One region of the Streptomyces sp. NPDC051740 genome, then DNA from elsewhere that is predicted to be linked to it. Evidence: riboswitches for the same ligand, from Rfam matches in the RefSeq annotation. Region 1 holds a riboswitch; each other region holds the start of a gene.
What was found. Region 1 has a riboswitch for cobalamin ahead of ACIA6T_RS05705 (prenyltransferase/squalene oxidase repeat-containing protein). Riboswitches for the same ligand answer to the same signal wherever they lie in the genome.

Region 2: another riboswitch for cobalamin. It lies ahead of ACIA6T_RS08720 (energy-coupling factor ABC transporter permease); the one in region 1 lies ahead of ACIA6T_RS05705 (prenyltransferase/squalene oxidase repeat-containing protein).
Region 3: another riboswitch for cobalamin. It lies ahead of ACIA6T_RS15860 (ribonucleoside-diphosphate reductase subunit alpha); the one in region 1 lies ahead of ACIA6T_RS05705 (prenyltransferase/squalene oxidase repeat-containing protein).

Annotation. Positions count from the first base shown of each region.
Region 1 is NZ_JBITCL010000002.1:583,379-585,614, forward strand. Features, by position in the region: gene ACIA6T_RS05700 (SCO2322 family protein) at 1-192, opposite strand, end outside; gene ACIA6T_RS05705 (prenyltransferase/squalene oxidase repeat-containing protein) at 189-1,415, opposite strand; cobalamin riboswitch at 1,528-1,665, opposite strand; gene ACIA6T_RS05710 (TetR family transcriptional regulator) at 1,765-2,236, opposite strand, start outside.
Region 2 is NZ_JBITCL010000004.1:150,307-152,542, forward strand. Features, by position in the region: gene cbiQ (cobalt ECF transporter T component CbiQ) at 1-293, opposite strand, end outside; gene ACIA6T_RS08715 (energy-coupling factor ABC transporter substrate-binding protein) at 300-674, opposite strand; gene ACIA6T_RS08720 (energy-coupling factor ABC transporter permease) at 671-1,390, opposite strand; cobalamin riboswitch at 1,420-1,601, opposite strand; gene ACIA6T_RS08725 (ABC transporter substrate-binding protein) at 1,804-2,236, shown strand, end outside.
Region 3 is NZ_JBITCL010000008.1:134,756-136,991, forward strand. Features, by position in the region: gene ACIA6T_RS15860 (ribonucleoside-diphosphate reductase subunit alpha) at 1-1,474, opposite strand, end outside; cobalamin riboswitch at 1,598-1,766, opposite strand; gene ACIA6T_RS15865 (GNAT family N-acetyltransferase) at 1,782-2,236, opposite strand, start outside.

The DNA of each region.
Region 1 (2,236 bases):
GGAGAAGCGGAAGCCGTGGACGTCGCCGTCGGCGGGGCGGGCGAGGGACGGGCCCTGGTCCGCGTACGTCCATGCCGTGCCGTCCTGCTCCCAGAAAGACCAGTAGCGGTAGCCGGCGGCCTGCGCCTGGCCCGCGCCCGCCGACAGGGGCAGGAGCGCGGCCAGGAACAGGACTGCGGCCCGGCGGATCACGGCTGCTGCCGCTTCGTACGGCCGCTGATCAGGAAGCCGATGCCGATGCCGGCGACCAGGCAGATGCCGACGAACCACCAGACACCGAAGCCGGAGTCCGATGCGGACTCGGACTCGTCCTTCTTCTCGTCCGCCTCGGCCTCCGTGGTCTTCCCGGCGGCCGGGCCGGTCGCGCCGAGCTGCTTCACCAGGTCCGTGCCGCCGAAGTCGCGCGGGTCGGCGCCGGTCGCGTGGGCGGCGAGGATCAGCTGGGCGTAGGCGGCGGGGCCGCTCTGCGCCGCCCAGCCGGCGGCGTTCTTCTCCAGCCAGGACAGGGACTTCCCGGCCTGCTCGCCGGCACCCTGCGCGGCGAGCGCGACCACCGCGTCGGCGGTGTTGCCGTAGTCGGGCTGGTCCTCGGCGCCGGCGAGGGCGGAGGTGAGGTGGCCGTCCTCGGCGAGGGCGTCGGTGAGGTACGCGGCACCGTTGGCGGCGGCCTGCCCGGGGCCGCCGGCCTTCTCGCACGCCGCTTCCCCGGCGCCGTCCTTGCCGGGCTCGACGACCAGGCCCGCACCGAGCGAGCCGAGCACGCCCGCCGCCGTCGCGTCCGCGTTGGCGACCAGTTCGCCCTTCTTGTCCGGCTGGAAGGCGAACGCGCCCGCGCCGTCGCCCTCGCAGGGCAGCGCCAGCTTCAGCAGGGCGTCGTAGGGGGACTTGCCGTCCTTCCTCACCTCGGCCGGCTTCTCACCGGCGGCCGCGAGCGCGCCGACGACGACGGAGGTGGAGTTGGTGTCGCTGGCGCCGCCCGCCACGTAGCCCCAGCCGCCGTCCTTGTTCTGCGCGGACTTCAGCCAGTCGACGGCCTTCTTCGTGACGTCGTCGTGGCCGCCGAGCGCGGCGAGGGCCTGGACGGCGGCGGCGGTCTGGTTGGTGTCGGCCATCGTCTTCGCGTCGCACGCCTCGGCGGTGTCGGCGCGGTACGGGGCGAAGGAGCCGTCGGCGCACTGCTGGCCGGTGAGCCAGCCGACGGCCGCCTTCGACGGCTCGACGCCCACGGTGTGCTGGGCGAGCAGGGCGAGCGACTGGCGCCAGACGCCGTCGTACTGCGGGTCGCCGTCGCCGTACAGGGCGGAGGGGAGCGCCTGGGACGGTGACGGGGACGGGGTGGTGTCGGCGGCGGCCGGGGTGGCGGCGCCGATCACGGCGACGGCGGCCAGGACCGCTGCGCTGCGGCGAACATTCATGATCGGCGGGTGCCTTCTTCCCTGCGGGGAGCCGGGCAGCGCGGGACACCCCGGCGGCTCGGCTCCGTATACCTCGACGGTGCCGGTGCGCCGACGGGTCCGCCGGGCACGTGAGCCGGTCATGGACCGTGCGGGGCAGTCCGGCTCACCGCCTCGGGGCGGCTTACGGTTGCGGGTCAGCGCCGGAATTGCACCGGCTTCCCCCCGTACGGTGTGATGACGACGCCGACACTCTACCCGCCCGTAGGGAAGGGGCCAGGGGTGGCTTCGGTGAGCAGGGTCACGTCAACCATGGGACGCGCACCGCACCCGCACGCCCCCGGAAAGGCTTCGAAGGTCTCGCCGGTGATCACCGATGGTCGTCAGTGGCCATCGGGCCCCTCGGGGCCGTCAGGTCCACCAGGCGGCACGCCGTCTCTATGTCGATCCTGACCTGGGCGATGGAGGCGCGGCCCGAGAGCCAGGTGATCAGGGTCGAGTGCCAGGTGTGCTCGATGACCCGGACGGCCGAGAGCTGCTCGGGTGTGGGATCGGTGAGCTCCATGGCGTCCAGGATGATCGTCGTGGTCTGCCGGGAGACCTGGTCGACCTCCGGGCTCACGCTGCGGTCCGCGAACGTCAGGGCGCGCACCATCGCGTCGGCCAGGTGCGGCTCCCGCTGGAGCGCGCGGAAGGCCCGCATCAGGGTCTCCGCGACCCGCTCGGCCGGGGTCTCACCGGCCGGCGGCTTCTTCCCCAGCGTGCCGTGCAGGGTCTCCAGCTGGTCCTGCATGGTCGCGACCAGGAGATGGATCTTGGACGGGAAGTAGCGGTACAGCGTG
Region 2 (2,236 bases), on a different contig from region 1:
CCGTCCTCGGCCCAGGACACGAACCCGTCCGGCCCGCCCACCCGCACCAGCAGCGTCAGCGCCCCGGTGACGCAGAAGCCCAGCGGCACCCGGTACGCCCGCCACAGCCGCAGTCCCGGCACCCCCGCCGGGCCGAGCAGCACCACGAGCGCCGTCACCAGCACCAGGGCCGCGCCCGGCCACGGCGGCAGCGAGACGGCGAGCAGGGTGAGCCCCAGCCCCAGCACGGCCTTGTCCACGGGATGACGGCGGCGCCAGCGACTGCTGTGCGCCGCCGCGTCGATCGGCAGCACGTGCCGTCAGACCCGTCGTCGTTCGGAGACGGCCCCGTCACCGGCGTCCGCGTCCGTCCCGGCCCGCAGCCGTGCCAGCGCCCGCTCCTCCCCCTGCCGCCGCCCGCGCCGCAGCCCGAAGTAGTACGTGAGGACGCCCGTGCCGATCGCCGCCTGGAGGGCGAACAGCGCCGACTCGATCTCCCCGGACGGCGGTTCGTACAGCGGGGAGAACCACGGCTCGTAGTCCGGGTCGATCTCGGTGATCGCCGTCTCCGCCTCGGCGTCCGCGCCGGTGAACGGCTCCTCCTTGTGGTCGCCGAGCCCGAACACCAACGGGATCACGGAGAGCGCGGCCACCAGCACCAGCAGCAGCATGTTGATCTTCGCGTCGCGGCTCATCGGGCCACCGCCTCCGCCGGGTCGGACGACTTCGCCGTCCTCCGCCCGGCCGCCGACGTCACCAGCACGCCGAGCCGGGTCAGCTCCCCCTTGCTCGACTGCACCAGCATGCGCGTCACCAGCACGGTCAGCAGCCCCTCGCTCACCGCGAGCGGGATCTGCGTCACGGCGAAGATGGAGCCGAACTTGCCCAGCGCGCCCCGGAATCCGCTCCCCGGGTCGGGGAAGGCGAGCGCCAGCTGCACGCTCGTCACGCAGTACGTCGACAGGTCGGCGACGAACGCGCCGAAGAACACCGCCACCATCAGCGGCACGTCGTACCGGCGCAGCAGCCGGTAGACGCCGTACCCGGCCCAGGGGCCGACGATCGCCATCGAGAAGACGTTGGCGCCCAGTGTGGTCAGCCCCCCGTGGGCGAGCAGCAGCGCCTGGAACAGCAGGGTGATGGTGCCCAGTACCGCCATGACCGGCGGCCGGAACAGGATCGCGCCCAGACCCGTGCCGGTGGGGTGGGAGCAACTCCCGGTGACCGACGGCAGTTTCAGCGCGGACAGGACGAACGTGAACGCTCCCGACGCGCCGAGCAGCAGCGTGCTCTCGGGATGTTCCCTGACTTCACGGATGAGCGACCGGGCTCCGTGGACGACGAACGGCGCCGACGCGGCGCCCCAGGCGACCGCGTGCGCCGGTGGCAGAAAACCCTCGGCTATGTGCATGGCTCAGCAGACCCTCTCCAGCACCTCGTGGATGGTTGACGTGCCTTGGCCGGTCTCCTGGCTGACGGGTACCACCGCCCGTGCTCCGCCTTCCCGGGCCCTAGGGCCCAGTGGCCGTCCGTGAGGACTGGAGCCGGACTTCCCGATCACAGTGGCGAGGGCCGCACCGGTATCGCACCGATTTCCCGTCACCAAGGCGTGGTGACAGTAGTGCCCGTTCCGGTCCGGTGACAAGCGGTCACAGGGGGCGCGCGGACGGCGCCCGACGGCTCGCACCCCGGCGCACACCTGCGCACTTGACACGAGCGGCACCGTCCGTCGGGGCGGGGGAGTGGGGGGCCGCGGTCCTGGGCAGTACCTTACTGCAATTAATATGCAACAACGATTTCTGGGCAACAGGGATGTGAGGTTCGATGACGACCCGACGAATACGGGGTACCGCCGCCGCGGTCGCGATGGCCGGTGCGGTAGCCGCCTGCTCGGCGCCGGGCGACGGCGGCGCGGACGGCGGAGCGTCCGCCGAATCCGTCGTGATCGGGGTCCCGTCCGAACCGGACACGCTCAGCCCCCTGCTCGGCTACGGCAAGGACGGCAACTCCAAGATCTTCGACGGACTCCTCGCCCGCGACGCCGGCATGAAGCTGAAGCCGGCCCTGGCGAAGGCGCTCCCCGAGGTCACCGACGGCGGCCGCACCTACACGTACACCCTGCGCGACGGCGTGAAGTTCAGCGACGGCGAGCCGCTGACCGCCGACGACGTGGTCTTCACGTACGACACCGTGCTGGACGACAGGACCAACAACACCGCCAAGAGCGAACTGGACGCCGTCAAGGAGGTCCGGGCCG
Region 3 (2,236 bases), on a different contig from region 1:
AGAAGTTGATGTCGACGACCCGGTCGAGGAACGTCACAGCGGTGCGCACCGTCTCGTCGAGGCGCTCCCAGTCGATGTCCCCCCGGTCCACGAAGGCGCCGAGGTTGACCGATCCCAGGTTGCAGACCGCCGTCTCCCCGTCGTCGGTGACTTCCAGGATCTCCGTGCAGAGGTTCGAGGAATGGATGACGTGGCCCGGCTCGGCGGTCTGGTTCGCCGTCCGGTTGGCCGCGTCCTTGAAGGTCATCCAGCCGTTGCCGGTCTGCGCGAGGGTGCGCATCATGCGGCCGTACAGCTCGCGGGCCGGGAGGGTCTTCCTCGCCAGGCCCTTCGCCTCGGCGGCCCGGTACGCCGCGTCGAACTCCTCGCCCCACAGGTCGACCAGTTCGGGCACGTCCGCCGGGGAGAACAGCGACCAGGGCGCGTCGGCGTTCACCCGGCGCATGAACTCGTCCGGCACCCAGTGCGCGAGGTTCAGATTGTGCGTACGGCGGGCGTCCTCGCCGGTGTTGTCGCGCAGCTCCAGGAACTCCTCGATGTCGGAGTGCCAGGTCTCCAGGTAGACCGCCGCCGCGCCCTTGCGCCGGCCGCCCTGGTTCACGGCGGCGACCGAGGCGTCCAGCGTCTTCAGGAACGGGACGATGCCGTTGGAGTGCCCGTTGGTGCCGCGGATCAGCGAACCCCGGGCGCGGATGCGGGAGTAGGACAGGCCGATGCCGCCGGCGTGCTTCGAGAGGCGGGCGACCTGGTGGTAGCGGTCGTAGATGGAGTCCAGCTCGTCCTTGGGGGAGTCGAGGAGGTAGCAGGACGACATCTGCGGGTGGCGCGTGCCGGAGTTGAACAGCGTGGGGGAGGAGGGCAGGTAGTCCAGGCGGCTCATCAGCCCGTACAGCGCGGCGACCTCGTCCACGGAGCGGGCGCCGTCGTCCTCGGCGAGTCCGGTGGCGACCCGCAGCAGGAAGTGCTGGGGCGTCTCGACGACCTTGCGGGTGACCGGATGCCGCAGCAGGTAGCGGCTGTGCAGGGTGCGCAGGCCGAAGTAGCCGAAGCGGTCGTCGGCCCCGGTGTCGATCAGCGCGTCCAGACGGGCGGCGTGCAGCCGGACGAACGCGGCGGTCCGGTCGGAGATCAGGCCCTCGCGGTGCCCGGTCGCGACGGACCCGGTGAACGAGGTGACGCCCTGCGAGGCGGCCTCGGCGCGGATGCCGATGGTCAGCAGCCGGGCGGCGAGCCGGGAGTAGGCCGGGTCCTCGGAGATGAGCCCGGCCGCCGCCTCGGTGGCCAGCTCCCGCAGCTCCGCCTCGTCGGCGGAAGCGGACCGGCCGCGCAGCGCGGCGGCGGCGACCCGGCCGGGGTCGGCGTCGGGCAGGTCGGCGGTCAGCTCGGTCAGGGTCCGCAGCAGCGCGGCACCGGGGCCGCCGCTCTCCTCGGGCACGTCGATCGCTGAAGCCGGATCGGCTGGCGCGATGGTCACGTGGGGCTCTCCCTCGCTCGGCACGGGGGCCTCGAAGAGCGCAGGGGGCAGTACACGAGCGCACGCGGCGTCGCGTCCACCGGCCCATTCCGCGAGGCCCGGACGTCAGGGCACCCGGACCGGACGGCCGGGCGCACTGTCGGCAGGTCCTCGGACTGACGCCCGTGCACACGCGTACGCGGGCATGGGTACACCGTTGCGGGACAGTTCCGGATTCACACCGGATTCCCCTGCGACGACAGCGAGCATGAGCATACATCTTGTGTCGGGTGCCGCCAGCAACCCCATATCTTGTGTCGCGCTGGTCTCAGAGTGTCAACTCATAGGTGAGGAGCATGATGTCGTCCAGCTCCGGCAGCGGGTTCCAGTCGCGTTCCGGGGTGCGGGTGAAACCGAGCCGTTCGTAGACGCGGTGGGCGGCACGCATGGTGCGCTGGGTCGACAGCACGACCCGTCCGCACCCCTCGACGGCCCGCGCCCGGTCCACGCAGGCACGCACCAGGGCCTCCCCGGCACCCCGTCCCCGGCCCGCGCGGGCGACCGCCAGCATCCGGATCTCCGCCTCGCCCGGCCCCGCTATGTCGGCCATCGGACCGGGGCCCGGCACGAAGGTCACCCCGCCCAGCACCGACCCGTTCGCCACGGCGACCAGCACCTCGGCGGCGGCCGCCCGTTTCCCCACGTTCCGCAGCTCACCGAGGTACGCGTCGCTCTCCCCGAAGTCGAGCAGCCCGTCCAGCAGATAGGCCTGCGCGGTGATCT